One region of the Shewanella sp. UCD-FRSSP16_17 genome, then DNA from elsewhere that is predicted to be linked to it. Evidence: predicted binding sites of a transcription regulator. Region 1 holds the regulator's gene; the other holds the start of a gene.
The links. The regulator sigma-54, encoded in region 1, starts transcription at its own class of promoters, with help from an activator protein. The targets are predictions, from matches to a motif close to GTTGGCACGNNNNTNGNNT.
Positions count from the first base shown of each region.

Region 1 (7,981 bases):
CCTTCATAAAATTAAGAGGTTTTTTAGATTAATGATTATTATCAATATCCCAGCTGCTCAATCCAAGGTGATGGAAGAAGTGCCACTGATATTGACAGTTTTCAATGAAAATTCTTAGATAATTCATACTTAACTCCCTGTATTACATCTCTAATCGAGTCATAAATTGGTCAAAAATGCATCTACCTCTAAGGTGGTATATATCTATATGGAATAGTCGTGCCAATTTTGAAATAAATATTTTATCGTTAATTAACAGTTGGTTAGTTTTTTAGTGTGTTAACTCTAAAAAATGCGTTGTGTTACATTGGTGCAAATTATCCATTTTGGTGCAAAGTGGTGATTTATTGGTAAATTTAATTTACCAGACTTTTTGAGCGTCATTTCTAGTGACATTAACGGTAAACCATTATCACTTAATCAGTATGAATGAGGAGTGTTACAGTGAGTCGTTTATGATTTAGAAGGATTAAAAAATCCATGCCGTTTGGCATGGATTTAGTGAGATGCGAAGGTCGGGTATCGACTACATTAAGAAGATCGTCGCTAAACCTAAAAAGGCAAATAGGCCGATGACGTCGGTTACTGTGGTAAGCACCATACCACCTGCTAATGCAGGATCGATGTTCAACTTTTTCAGTAAGAGTGGGATACTGGCGCCTGCAAGACCTGCAACAGTCATATTGATTAGCATGGCGCCACCAATCAAACCACCTAAGGCCATATCGTCTTTCCACAGCCAAACGGCAAAAAATACCAACACTGACCACATGATGCCGTTAAGGAAACCAATGGCTAACTCTTTGCCTATTAACCAGCGAGAGTTACTTTGACCAATATGCCCAAGGGCAATACCACGAATGACCAAAGCTAATGTCTGGTTACCTGCAACGCCGCCCATGCTCGGAACAATGGTCATTAAAATGGCAATAGTGGCAAACTGCTCAAGGGTACCTTCAAACATGTTACTGACAGAGGCAGCAAGTAAAGCGGCAAATAAATTGATTGTTAACCACAAAGAACGTCGGAAGGTACTTTTCATGACGGGACCGAATGTGTCCTCGTCATCATCCATCCCCGCCATCCCCATCATGGAGTGCTCGGCATCTTCACGGATAACATCGACGACGTCATCAATGGTAATACGGCCTAATAACTTCTGCTGTTCATCAACGACAGGGGCTGAAATCCAGTCATGACGTTCGAATAACTGTGCCACTTCATTATCTGGCATATCAACAGGGATACTTTCAAGCTCCGGATCCATGATGCTGCGGATCGTTTCGCTAGGGTTACAGGTTAATAGATCGGCTAAACGGACCCCGCCAAGTACATGGTCGTTTTTGTCGACCACATAGAGTGTATCTGTCGTATCGGGTAAATTGCCTCGTTGGCGTAAGTAACGCAGTACCACATCAATATTCACGTCAGGACGCAAAGTCACGGTATCGGTATTCATGATACTGCCGGCAGTATCTTCAGGGTAGGATAACGCTTGTTCAACTCGGTGACGGTCTTGGCTACTCATCGATTGCAGTACTTTCTTATACACTGCATCTGGCAAGCTACGTAAAATATAAGCCAGGTCATCGGTGTCCATTCCTGATGTGGCTTGCGCAACTTTTTCAGGTGTCATGCCACTGATAAGCGAATCTTTTAACTCTTCACCGAGTTCTTCAAGAATTTCACCGGCTTGCTCTTGGTCGATAAGTTGCCACAAAACTTGGCGTGTTTTAGGGGGAGATGACTCAAGAATGAGGGCGACATCAGAAGCGGCCATATCATGCAGCATATTGCGCACATGCACAAACATACCACTACCAAGTGCTTGGGTGAGCTGATTTAGGCGCTGTTCTGTAAGTTCGCTATCTATCACTTCGATACTCATTCGCCACTCCTCAAAAATTCGATTGCTAATATTAACTTAACAGTGTGTAAAGGGAGAAGCAGTTTCTAATATGGCGTTGATTGCTGTATAAAAAATAAGCAGGTTATGGTGTGGGTCATGAGATTATTATAGTTAACTATCACTGTTTGTTGTTGATAATTTGCCGTTGATTGTTTTAATGCGCTTTGAGCAGCGCAAAAGCTTAGTTTAAGCGTATTCCCGAGTAGGATATGAGGTTAATAAAGCATGGCTGTTAGCGGTTTAAAGTCGTAAATTTCAATGTTTTGCTAGTAAGTGATAACTAGCAACGAGTTGGCCTGAAAGCGTTAAATCATATAAAAGGATTAGCTTTCTTCGTCAAATTTGTCGTTAATCAGTTGGCAAACCGCATCTAGTGCTTGCTGCGCATCAGGGCCTTCAGCCTGAACAGTAATCACTTTCCCTATACCACTTTCTAGCATTAACAACCCTAACACACTCGCAGCGCTGGCTTGTTTGTCACCTTGAATCAAGGTAATGCTGGCTTTAAATTCCGTAGCCAATATAGCTAATTTTGTTGCCGCTCGAGCATGAAGCCCAAGTTTATTACTGATGGTGATTTCTCTGGAGATATTCATCGTCACAGGTTTAGCTCTCGGTGACGAGCGCTAACTTGGTGTTTACTGTTACTGAAGCGCTGTGTGAGTTGATCTGCAATATAAACCGAGCGATGCTGTCCACCTGTGCAGCCAATCGCGATGGTAAGGTAACTGCGATTATTGCGCTCAAGGTGCGGCATCCAAGTATCAAATAAATTCTCAATCTGCCAGATGAACTTATTGACTAGGGGTTGTCTGCCTAAGAATTCTTGTACTGGTTGATCAAGACCCGTTAATGGTCTTAACTCTGGCTCCCAATGTGGGTTTGGCAAAAAGCGGACATCAAACATAAAGTCGGCTTCAGTAGGCATACCGTGCTTGAATCCAAATGATTCAAAGTGAATGACTAATTCTTTATCAACACTGCCCATAAGAATTTGTCGGACTTGATCGCTCAAATCGTAAATATTCAGCTGAGATGTGTCGATGTAGTGATCAACCATTTTGGCGATTGGCTCGAGCAATCGACCTTCAAGTTGAATCGCTTCTTGTAATGAGATTTGATTTTTTGACAGCGGGTGTAATCGACGTGTTTCACTGTATCGTTTAAGCAGTACTTGATCATTGGCATTTAAAAATAAACTAATGATCGTGGTATCGTCGGACAACAAAGCGATTTGCTGCTCTAATACTTTGCCTTGCTCTTCGATATTACGCACATCAACACTGATGGCGACAAGTTCGTTATTTCCTTTTAGCTGCTCTAGTAGGCTGCCAATCAGTGGGAGAGGCAGGTTATCAACACAGTAATAACCTAAATCCTCTAACACTCTTAAAGCAACTGACTTACCTGAGCCCGATCGTCCTGATACGATGACAAGTTTCATGCAGTAATAACCTGATACAGTTCTGTAGCGTCATGACTCTTTCGAAGTCTTTTAAGGATGAGTTTATCGCTTAATTTCTCAGCCATACTTGATAACGTGCTTAAGTGTTGCTGACATTGCTCAGAAGGAACCAATAAGGCAAATAAAATGTCTACTGGCTTCTTATCAATAGCATCAAAGTCGATAGCTTCTTCACATTTGATCAAAATAGCGATCGGCGATTCAATGTCGTCTAAACGCCCATGTGGAATCGCAATGCCATTGCCGATACCTGTGCTACCCATTTTTTCACGTGCTATTAAACTTTCGAAAATAGCTTGTGAAGATAGAGTAGGGTACTGGTCAGCCATTAAATTGCTGATAAGTTCCAGTACCTTTTTCTTACTGCCCGGAGTGGCACAGGTAGTGCACGCCGGCTGCAGGATGGTGCGAAGTTCCATCGTTAGTGTTTAATTAACTTCTCTTTGTGTTTAATTACCTGACGGTCTAATTTGTCTATCAGGGCGTCAATTGCGACATACATATCTGCGTTTTGAGATACGGCAAAAACTTCACCTCCTTTGAGGTGCAATTTAGCTTCGGCAATCTGTTGTAACTTTTGTACATTGAGCACAACGTGAACATTATTGATCTGTTCGAAGTGACGTTCAAGCTTTGAAAACTTAGTTTGCACATACTCACGTAAAGATTGAGTAATTTCGATATGGTGTCCAGTCAGGTTAATTTGCATAGATCATCCTCCAATAACAAAGGCTTATAAGCTTTTGCGTTGGTTTGAGGGAGGGATGAGCATTGCTTCACGATATTTGGCGATCGTACGCCGAGCAACATTGATCCCTTGTTCTGCCAGTAGCGTCGCCATTTTACTATCGCTAAGTGGCTTTTTCTGGTTTTCTGCGGCGACCAGCTTTTTGATAAAGGCTCTGATTGCTGTAGAAGAACACTCTCCGCCATCATCGGTACTTACGTGGCTAGAGAAGAAGTATTTTAGTTCAAAAAGGCCGCGAGGGGTGTGCATATATTTTTGAGTTGTAACCCGTGAGATGGTCGATTCATGCATCTCTACCGCTTCGGCAATATCATTTAATACCATAGGCTTCATGGCTTCTTCGCCGAACTCAAAGAAACCTTGCTGGAATTGAACAATACAATTTGCCACTTTTAACAGGGTTTCATTGCGGCTTTCAATACTTTTAATAAACCATTTGGCTTCTTGTAAGTGACCGCGAATGAATTGGCTGTCAGCTTGATTGGCTGAGCCTTTTGCCATGGCCGCATATTGCTGATTTACGCCTATTTTAGGCATATTATCTGGGTTTAATTCAACGACCCAACGGCCATTCTTTTTAAACACTGTGACATCTGGGATGACGTACTCATCTTTGATTGGAGTAATTTGTAACCCTGGGCGAGGGTTCAGTGTTTGGATAAATTGAATCGCTTCGCGTAAATCATCTTCTTTAAGCTTGGTTTTACGCATTAGTAATCTGAAATCACGGCCTGCTATTAAATCTAGGTGTTCAGATATCAGTAATTTTACATTTTCTATGCAAGGGATTTCGCTTGGGTATTGTCCCAATTGAATCATCAAACATTCGCTTAAATTTCTTGCAGCGACACCCACTGGATCAAAATGTTGTACACGCTTTAATACGGCTTCAACCTCATCAAGTTCAATATCCTCAAGACCGAGTGCATCGAGAATATCTTCTGTTGATTGGGTTAAGTAACCTCTATCATCAATTGCGTCGATGATGGCTGTCGCAATGGCGAGGTCATTTTCAGAAAATGGGGTTAAGTTTTTTTGCCATTCTAAATGTTCGTACAAACCTTCAGTCGTTTCACCTTGAAATGGCATATCGTCATCACGGCTTACAGCGCCAGAACCTGAGTTAGGAGAGGCGGTGTAGACTTCATCCCAAGTGGTATCCATTGGTAAGTCTTCAGGCATGGACTCTTTCGTAAGTGACTCTGTGGTATCGACTGATGAGGTGTCTTTTTCTACGCTGACTTGGCTGTTATCGCTAAAATCGGTGTCAGTTTGCTGAGCATTGTCTTTGACTGGTTCTTTTGCTTTGGCAAACTCATCCTCAAGCTCAAGAAGAGGATTTGAGTCAAGTGCTTGCTGAATTTCTTGCTGTAGCTCCAAAGAGGAAAGTTGCAATAAGCGAATGGCTTGTTGCAACTGCGGGGTCATTGTCAGGTGTTGACCCATTTTAAGTTGGAGTGAGGCTTTCATTTACCGCTTATCCCTAATTGAATTTCATCATCGCGACTACAATGTTATGGGTCTAGCACTTTTGTAAGTGTTAGCTAGACTTTAACCGAACTTGGGTTCTACTTTGCCAAAAATTAGCGTTACGTTTTGAGTCTAGTGTATAACGCTAAAAAGTGGGACTGGTTGGCCGCGAAAATGCCATGCTTGTACACTAAAGAATGCTAACTATAGCTTGAATTGCTCACCTAAGTATACTGACCTGACTTGCTGATTGTCTAAGATCTCAGCAGGCGTACCTTCAGCAATTAAATCTCCGTGGCTGACAATATACGCACGCTCACATACATCAAGTGTTTCACGGACATTATGGTCGGTAATCAATACGCCAAGACCACGATTTTTTAGTTGTTGAATAATTTTCTTAATATCTATCACAGAGATAGGATCAACACCCGCAAATGGTTCATCTAATAAAATAAACTTAGGATTGGCGGCTAAAGCGCGTGCTATTTCTACACGTCGACGTTCACCACCTGATAGAGCCATACCTTGGCTGTCACGAATATGGGTAATATTGAACTCTTCTAATAAGTGCTCTAACTCTTCGATTCGTTGCTCACTCGATAAGGTTTTACGGGTTTGCAGCACTGCCATGATGTTATCGTGCACAGTGAGTTTTCTAAAAATACTGGCTTCTTGAGGTAAGTAACCAATACCTTTACGAGCACGTAAATGCATTGGGTCTGCAGTCAAGTCGTCAGAATCAATCAAAATACGACCTTTATCGCTTTTGACTAAGCCAACAACCATATAAAAGGTTGTGGTTTTACCTGCACCATTTGGCCCTAAAAGACCAACAATCTGACCCGTTTTAACGGTTAGGCTAACGTTTTTGACAACTTGGCGGCTTTTATAGCTTTTTGCTAAGTTCTCAGCTGTTAAGGTAATTTGTGTCATTATTGCTTTTGCTCTGCCGCAGGGGTCGTTATGTCTGCATTGGTTGAGTTTTGAATATCAGATTCTTGAGGGGTGACTGATTCAAGGAGGGCATCAGTGTTAGTTTCAACAGCATTTGCCTCAGGAGTCACTGTTTGATTCTCAGTTACATTGTTAGATGCATTGTCAGTCGTATCAGCATCTGGGTTATCAAGCGAATCATTATTTTCTAACGGCGCTTCGTCTGAGTTATCAAGTTCTTCGTTTTCTTTATTCAAGTCAGGGTAATTTTCTGGCTGAAAAATTGTGATAACTCTGTCTTTTCCTTCACCTGTGCTTTCAGCGATCAGTTGCTGTTTATCAATATTATAGCTAATGAGATTGCCAGTAACCTGACTGCCTGCTTGGTCAAGTTTTGCATTGCCTTTTAAGGTTAAAATACTGGTCGAAAGCTCATATTTTATTTCGTTTGCACTTGCGGTACCGATACGGCCATCATCGAGTTCTTGTGAGAATGTGGCTGGATTACCTGTCGCAATCATGGTTTTTTTGCCACCCGATTCTTCACTGAATGCACGTAATTGATCGGCATTAATATTAATGGTGCCTTGCGTCACATTCACTGGGCCGAAGAAAATCACTTGGTTGTTTTTAATATCTGCTTTTTGGCTGACGGCAGCAACTTTAAGCTCTTGTTGTAAATCACCTTCTTTGGCATGAACGCCGGTGACTGTCACTAAGCTCAATCCCATTAGGCTCATACCCAGAATACTTTTTCTAATAAAGTCTGTTTTCATAAGCTTATTGAGTGAAAATGTCAGTGTTTTACTTTGCTTCATATGTTCCTTCTACCTGACTTAAAAGCTCTAACTCTTCGGCATTTAAATCAGCATAAAGGCCTAAGCCTTGTATTTTAAAATCTTGTCCTGAGACATTAATCTGTCGATCAGACGTCATGATCATGGTATTTAAATCTAACGCAAGCATACTTGTGGTTAGCGATTGTACTGGTTCATTGATGTTTATTGCATCAATAATAACATTTTTTTCTAGCACCACTTTACCAGTTTCTTTATTAAGCTTGCCTAATTCAGCGGTTAATTGCCACTCAGCTTCGCCGTTTTCTGGATAGATAAGGTATACAGGCTCAGTGAATAGGGTTTCATTGGTTTGCTGAAAGTGTTCCATGTGTTTTGCTGACACCCGGCTTTGTACTAATCCTTGCTCGTTAAATTCTGTGCTTCGTAAGTCATTAGCGATGAATTCTGGACGCGCGGGATCGGGAAGCTTATTGGCTTCCATTTGACTACGCTTCACTTGCACTTGCCAGTATAAAACTAATGCTGCACCAAAGAAGCCGAGAATAGCGAGGGTGGTACGGCTCATATACTCATTCCGTGGGCTGTTTCGAATTTGTCTTGGCTAACAAGCAGTAAATCAGTTAACTCACGTAAAGCGCCGTTACCGCCATTAA
Region 1 is NZ_LZFV01000024.1:201,785-209,765, forward strand. It holds gene mgtE (magnesium transporter) at 527-1,888, opposite strand; gene A9267_RS12330 (HPr family phosphocarrier protein) at 2,233-2,505, opposite strand; gene rapZ (RNase adapter RapZ) at 2,508-3,353, opposite strand; gene ptsN (PTS IIA-like nitrogen regulatory protein PtsN) at 3,350-3,793, opposite strand; gene hpf (ribosome hibernation promoting factor) at 3,796-4,083, opposite strand; gene A9267_RS12350 (RNA polymerase factor sigma-54) at 4,108-5,592, opposite strand; gene lptB (LPS export ABC transporter ATP-binding protein) at 5,797-6,528, opposite strand; partial or broken gene lptA (lipopolysaccharide transport periplasmic protein LptA) at 6,723-7,268, opposite strand; gene lptC (LPS export ABC transporter periplasmic protein LptC) at 7,333-7,893, opposite strand; gene kdsC (3-deoxy-manno-octulosonate-8-phosphatase KdsC) at 7,890-7,981, opposite strand, start outside.

Region 2 (7,981 bases), on a different contig from region 1:
CACCACGCATCATTTCTTCATTTGATGGATTAACTAATTTAATTCGGGCCACTTCTTCAACCACATCCGCAGTTGCGCCCTGAGGTCTTACAGAAATAATGCCATCAGGCGAGATTTGAACTTTGTCGATTGGTAGTGGCAAAACTATCGGTCCAGCCTCTCCCATAACAGGGTTGCCTCGACCATTAGTTAATAAGCCTGTACTGTCAAAACTTAGACTACCGGAGCGGGTATACGCTTCGCCGCCATCAGCACCTTGCACTGCAATCCAACCTTTATCTTTAATCGCAATGTCTAAATCACGACCCGTAGTTTTAATTGGGCCTGAACTAAAATTTTGCCCAGGGCTTTCAGTCATAGAAAAGACACGTGTCGGTAAGCCTTCCCCAAATGCTTGCATAGAGCGAGCTTGAGCCAAATCAGCTTTAAAACCATCGGTATTCGCATTGGCTAAATTATTGGCACGAACAGCCAAAGCATTCATATTTTGCTTTGCCCCACTCATGGCAACATACAGTAATTTGTCCATCTGCCGCTCCGTCAAACTTTTTACATAACTAAAGATATAACTAGAACTAGCAATGAGTGTGCCAATATATAAATTGTGAATAGAGAATGGCTAACTAAATGAAATGTATTTGAAAAGCAGGAAGTGAAAAGAAAAACAATAAGAGGCAAAAAACGAAAAGGCAAAGAGTTGCCGTTGCGGCAACTCTTTGTCAAAACAAGTCAAACTTATCGAATTTGAAGAATCGACTGATTTAACGTGTTATTCACTTCAAGTGTACGAGAGTTCGCTTGGAAGTTACGTTGTGCAGAAATCAAATCCACTAACTCAGTGGTCAAATCAACGTTAGATTGTTCAAGTGCTGATGAACGAATACTACCAAAGGTACCACTATTTGCTTCACCTGCTAGCGCTGAACCAGAATCTAAGCTGGCTTTCCAAGAAGTATTACCCACTTGGGTTAAACCTTGCTCGTTAGCAAAACGAACCAAAGCAACTCGAGCTAATGGTTCAGTCGAACCGTTACTGTAACTTGCTGTCACTAAGCCATCTTCGCCAATACCTACGTTAGTCAAACGACCGACGGTTGTACCATCTTGAGTTAACTCAGTCACTTCAAATGGAGATGCATATTGAGTTGGGTTATTAAATCCAACGGTGACTTTTTGACTGCCATCAGCGCCAGGGCCTAATACGTTAGCACCATTAACACCCAGCTCAACAGTTTCAACCACCGCAGGATCTGAGCCTGTATATGCGCCCGCATCATTGAACTTTAATACCGAGCCTTTCCAACCTGATGCATTTTCAGCAAACCTTGTCGTATCAGCAACACCGTCACCAGTCGTATCAGCGCCGTATGAACCACCATTTGCTTGGTCAATATCAACTTGTTTGCCATCTACAGCATAGAATGCAACCCAATTACTTTCACCGGTATAAGCCCCTTCTGTCGGCTTAACAAAATAGGTGGTCATAATGTGCGATTCACCAAGTGAGTCATAAATCGTCACTGAAGTCGATTTATTAAACGTGTCAGGATCGTTGGGATCAAAGTTAGCAGGATCTAATGGCGTTTCACCCACATCAAGGTTCATTTGTAGGCCAATATTCTCAGTTTTTACTGGGCTACCTGCCGTATCAGGGATCTTAATTGGTTGAGTCGTCGTTAAACTAACCGAGGTAGAGTTACCGTCAGCATCGACTGGGAACCCTTGTAAATAGTTACCAGCTGAATCAGTCATGTAACTTTCTGAGTTAACTTTAAATGCGCCAGCACGAGTGAATGCGTGATCTTGAACTCCCACACCTGATGATGTCACAAAGAAACCACCGCCACTTATCGCCATATCTAAAGAGTTACTAGTAAACTGTAAACTGCCTTGCTGAAATTGCTGTGCAACCTGTGTCGTTGTCGCACCGCCACCGACAGCAGTTTTGCTGTTTGAGAAAATTGAATTAGCATATACGTCAGCAAACTCGGCACGAGATTCTTTAAAGCCTACGGTGTTAACGTTAGCAATGTTATTCGCAGTGGTATTGAGATCTTTTTGAGCTGCAGAAATACCACTCAAAGCAATGTTAAACGACATAATTCACCCCTTTCCTACTCATTCTGTTTGTTTTACTGACTGCCACAGCTGCCAGCTTTAAATTTGATAAGCTAATTAACTTTCAGTGACAGCTAAGACATCTGACAACTGAATACCACCAATACCACGTAGGTTTAATATTGCCCCTGTTGTGGTGTTACCCAGTGACACGCTCGTCACATGCGCATAGGTCGATACTGCTAAATCTTCTGATTTTCCATCAATTTTGCCGTTCGCTTTTATCGCGTAATTGCCTTCAGGAGCTGGGTCGCCATTTTTATCTAGCCCATCCCATGACACATCAATGTTACCGCCAGCAGAGCCGTCAACTTCAAAGGTTTTAATAACTTGGCCACTTTCATCTTCAATACTGACTGTTATCGTATCGATAGAAGTTGGTGTACTTATCACGCCATTGACTTCTGGACTATCTGACGATATGTGCCCCGTATCAGACGGAATTAACACTTTACGGCCTACTAAACTTGAAGCCTGCAGCGCCTGACTCGAACTCGTTAAGTTATTTAAGTTGAGAATTTCTTCATTCAACTTGGCAATACCGTCAACGGTTGAGAATGATGCCATTTGCGAAATCATTTGATCGTTTTCAACAGGCTTAAATGGATCTTGCATTGATAACTGTTGACTCAATAAAGCAAAGAAATCTGATTGAGTCAGTTCCTGGCTATTAGGTTCAGGTGTTTCTGGCTCTCCTTGTAAGGCCACACTGTCTAAAAATGCATTCCCCGTACTGGCTGTTTCTTGTGTATTGGATGCAATACCAGTACTACTAGCAGATTGAGTCTGTGGTAAAGACTGACTGCTGTAAGGATTAATGAGGCTCATCTTTTACCCCCCACAAAATTCATATTACTTACCCATACGAAGTGTTTGTTGCAGCATAGATTTTGCCGCATCAGCCACTTGGACATTCATTTGATAAGAACGAGATGCTGAAATCATATCCGCCATCTCTTCCATCACATTGACATTCGGTTTGTAAATAAAGCCGTCACCATCAGCCATAGGATGATCAGGAGAAAACTCCTTTAATAACGGTTTATCACTTTCAACAATGCCCTTAACACTGACACTGTGAGAACTATTTTGCTCATGGCTTGCTTTGGCCATTTCGGCTTCAAAAATCGGGTGACGAGCCTTATAAGTTTGATCAACACTACTGGAAACTGAATCAGCATTGGCAATGTTACTGGCGGTAGTATTAAGTCGCACTGATTGTGCTGACATACCAGAACCCGACACATTAAAAATATTAAATAGACTCATGATTAATCACCTCTAATAGCTTTACGCATGCCTGAGAACTTGCTTTCAAGAAAACCCAGTGACATTTGATATTCCAAGGAATTCTGCATAAAGGCCGCTTGTTCTTGTTGAGAATCAACGGTGTTGCCATCACCTGTATCTGGTTGATTAGGCACTCTAAACTTTACGTTTTCCTGGCTTAACGCTTTCAAGTCGAAATGTTTGTCAGTTGTTTGACTCATCTGTAATCCACTTTGCTTAGCGCGTGCGCTGTTCATTGCAGCAGCAAAGTCGACATCTCGAGCTTTATAACCTGGCGTATTAGCATTGGCGATGTTGCTGGATAGCACTTCAGCCCGTTGTGCACGTATGCCCAAAGAGTATTGATGTATACCTAAACCATTTTCAAAATTAATCGCCATAAAATTGCCTCCACCAGCTAACTGACAGAATTAAAGCAAAGCTTATGCCAAAAAAATTAGATTATTAGAAATGAAATGATAAAAATGAAAATGCCAACGAATGCTGGCATTAATAAATAAAAATATTCAACTATTACAATAGATTATAGTTAACTCTTCTTCTGGTAATATATACCAGGGTTGCACCTAACCATATTGAACTCGTCCGTTAATCCCGAGATAGACTCTGACGCCCCTAAAAACAAAATACCGTTAGGGTTTAAAGCGGCAGCAAATTGCCGCAATATTTTTGCTTTTGCCTCTGGGGCAAAATAAATCAGAACATTACGGCAAAAAATAATATCAAACTTTCCTAAAAGGCTATAACTTTCAAGAAGATTGTGTGCCCTAAAGTTTACCAAACGCTTTACATTATCTTTTACTTTCATGTTACCGGAAGGCAAAGGATCAAAAAATTGGCGCTTACGCTCAGGTGATAACCCTCTAGCGAGGGCTAAACTATCGTATTCAGCATTTTTACAACGCTCAAGCATTGACGGAGATAAATCTGTCGCTTGAATGGTTGCATTACCCGGTAATGCGCCTGGTTTACGTTGCTGGTATTCCAAAATCGTCATCGCAAGCGAATAAGGCTCTTGGCCTGAAGAACAAGCAGCAGACCAAATTTTTAACGGTCTTCCTAAGCGACTGTATTCAGGTAATAACGCATTATTGAGCAACTCGAACGGATATTTGTCCCTAAACCACAAGGTCTCATTCGTTGTCATTGCATCAATGACTTCCGCCCTTAAATGCCTTTCCGTTGGCTTCATCGACCTTTTAACCACTTCTGATAATGACGGCAAATCATATTTACCCATCAAAGGAGCTAATCGGCTTCTTACTAAATATTGCTTGTTGTCACCTAATACAATGCCGCTGTGCTGTTCTAAAAAGAGCTTAAACTGATTATATTCTGCTTCAGCGAGTGATTTATTCGTCACATTTACATCCTATTATAAGAAATGACACTAGCGTCACTTCAGAGTGAACAGGTTACTTTTATTAACTTATCACGACTATCGACAAGCACAACGTATTGCTCACAATAACTGTCTGACTATCTATTTAATCATAGTCAGACTTATCAATATTGCTTATAAAATTAGGTGTTTATTTACAGCAGATGCTAATTCATCTGGATTAAACTTGGCGATAAAGTCATTGGCACCCACTTTCTCAACCATTGCTTGGTTAAATACACCACTAAGGGATGTATGAAGTACCACTTTAATGTCTTTCAACTTAGGATCGTCTCTAATTTCAGCCGTTAAGGTATAACCATCCATTTCTGGCATTTCGATATCCGAAATAATCAAAGGTATTTCTTCAGCAACATTATCCATCTCAGTCGCAATCGCTTTAAGCTTTTCTAGCGCATCTTTACCATCAATGGCGGTATCAATTTGCAAATTAAGCGACTCAAGCGAACGAATAATTTGTTTACGGGCCACTGCAGAATCATCAATGACCATGATGTGATAATGCTGGTCACGATCAATGGTTAACGCTTCATTAGCTTCTTCACTGATTTCAGTCTTAACAGGTGATATTTCGTCTAAGATTTTTTCAACATCTAAAATCTCAACCAATTCACCTTCGATTTCAGTTACCGCAGTTAAATAAGAGTTACGCCCAGCCCCTTGTGGTGGTGGCATAATCGATTCCCAGTTCATATTGATAATACGTTCAACTGAACTGACTAGGAACCCTTGAATACTTCGGTTGTATTCTGCAATGATAATAAAACAATTCTCTGTCGATGTAAGAGGACGCCCACCTGTTGCAGCACTCAAATCAATCACAGAGATGGTTGAACCACGGATATGGGCAATACCTTTAATCAGCGGACTCAAACGAGGTAATGTCGTTAACGGAGGACATTGCAGCACTTCTTTTACTTTAAATACATTAATGCCAAAACGCTGACGTCCATTCAACTTAAATAGTAACAACTCTAATCTGTTTTGACCTACAAGCTGCGTACGTTTATTAACTGACTCAAGAATACTCGACATAACCCTGCCTTGTTTTATTTATACTGCCCCTAAGGACTTTATTACTTATGACTTAAAGCGACCATAAGCCATATTTGTCAAATTGTAGCATACGCTGCAATTATTTATGTCGCGATGACTATCGCATTTAGGTAATAGGCATACTTATTGCTTATTTAAACCGTATCGGTGCTTTCAAGCCAAAAAAGTCAAACTTATGACGCTTTATTTGCCCGATAACCATTTATCCAAAATCAAAGCGTTGTTAGCTTAACTTAAAAGTATAGAGGTATTCTGGCCACCACCGCTAGAAACAAGATATGAAGAAAAACACATTACTGTTATTGCTCATTCTTTGCATTCATTTACCGGTTTTTGCCAGTGAACAAAGCACTATTACCTATACTTTATCGACCATCACCGAGCTAGCTAAAGAGACAGTTGCAAAAAAAATTGCAACCAGTCCAAATGCCAACCCCAATGCGAAAGTGAATATCATTCCCCAAAGCTTAGAAGGAAGGTTAACGCCACCCGCTTGTTACCCTCCTCTTTCTGTTGCTATGGCAAGCGACCGACCGATTAACCGAACCAATACCGTTAAAATTAGCTGCATCAGCCCAGACTACGATTACCCTTGGCAAATGTACTTATCGGTTAAAGTCGAAGTCATGTATCCCGTCGTCACCGCAATTGGCATCATTGAAAAAGGTGAGCTCATCACTCCTGAAGCCATCGAAATTAATTACGTTGACCAACACAGTATCCGAGGACAGTTTTTCTCAAACACAAGCAACATAATCGGCACCCGCTCTAAAAGACGTGTCGCAGCGAAAGCCCCATTGCTGAATAATAACCTATGTTTTGTCTGTAAGGGGGATTCGGTATCCATTTACGCAAAAACAAATAGCTTTGAAATAAAAACAGCTGGTGAAGCATTAAGAGATGGCAATATAGGCGATGCAATAAGAGTCAGAAATGCCAACTCAAACAGACGATTAGATGTCATTGTCACAGGAGTTGGCGAAGTTGAAGTTAGGATGTAAAATATTCCTAAAGTTTTTTCCACCAGGGTCGATAGCCTGTTAGGAAAACCATAAATTACGCTGGAGCCTAAAATGGCAATTGATATTAACAATCTTAAAACAGCATCACACACTCAGTTGCGTACTAATCGTGACTCAGGTGCTGCCCCAAAAGCTGCCGAGTCAGCTGGGCAACAGGCCGCACCTATTAAAAGTGATTCGGTCAGCATTACCTCGCAAGCACAGCAGCTGCAAGGAGCCCAAACTAACATGGCATCTTTACCTGAAATTGATCAAAGCAAAGTTGATGCAATAAAGTCAGCCATTTCAGAGGGACGTTATAAAGTCGACCCTGAAAAATTAGCGGCGAATATTGCAAGCTTTGAAGCTGACATGAGCGGACTAAATTTCGACCAAGAGTAGCGTCATACCTGCTCTTGGATAAACAATCATCATCGCATTACGCCTTGTCGTTATGATGTGGGTTTTTATAAAGAGTAAATTATGAATGAATTACTACAGCTGTTATCTTTTCAGCACGGCACTTTGTCGTCGCTGAAAAAACTTGTATCTGCAGAAAAGCAAGCCTTAGCAGATCAAGATGCCGACACCTTGTTAGCACTTGCACGCGAAAAAGTGGCGTGTTTGAATACGCTTCAACAAAATGATGAGAAATTAGCTAATCATCCTGATAAATCTTTGCTCAATTCAGAGCCTAAACTCATTGAGAAAGTCGCTGAAGCTAAAACCATTCTCGAAGAGTGTAAAGACATCAATAATCAAAATGCTAGCTTAATCGAACTGAATATCGCGAGCTTAAACCGCTTTTCTCAAGCCATGCAAATGAGTAGAAATGCCACCAGTTTAACTTATAACGACAAAGGCCGAACGTCGACAATTTCATCTTTAGGCCAAAACCTAAAAGCCTAAGTTAAGCTAATATCAATTTAAGCCATGTAGACAGTTCATCCTAGGTCAACTGCAATTTCTCCAATGGCAAAACATCATCGTTAATGACAAACATAAAAAAACCGCCTTTATTGGCGGTTTTTTTATGTTTGTCGGAATTTACATTAAAAGTATGTCACTTCTTTTACACGACGGGGGCGGTTTTGTTGCTGATAAAGATCCCACA
Region 2 is NZ_LZFV01000002.1:161,501-169,481, forward strand. It holds gene flgF (flagellar basal-body rod protein FlgF) at 1-529, opposite strand, end outside; gene flgE (flagellar hook protein FlgE) at 736-2,100, opposite strand; gene flgD (flagellar hook assembly protein FlgD) at 2,176-2,946, opposite strand; gene flgC (flagellar basal body rod protein FlgC) at 2,971-3,387, opposite strand; gene flgB (flagellar basal body rod protein FlgB) at 3,390-3,788, opposite strand; gene A9267_RS05625 (CheR family methyltransferase) at 3,938-4,771, opposite strand; gene A9267_RS05630 (chemotaxis protein CheV) at 4,925-5,845, opposite strand; gene flgA (flagellar basal body P-ring formation chaperone FlgA) at 6,145-6,867, shown strand; gene flgM (flagellar biosynthesis anti-sigma factor FlgM) at 6,940-7,269, shown strand; gene A9267_RS05645 (flagella synthesis protein FlgN) at 7,351-7,776, shown strand; gene A9267_RS05650 (LPP20 family lipoprotein) at 7,920-7,981, opposite strand, start outside.
Region 2: the regulator sigma-54 is predicted to act here: its motif matches at 3,822-3,840, upstream of flgB (flagellar basal body rod protein FlgB).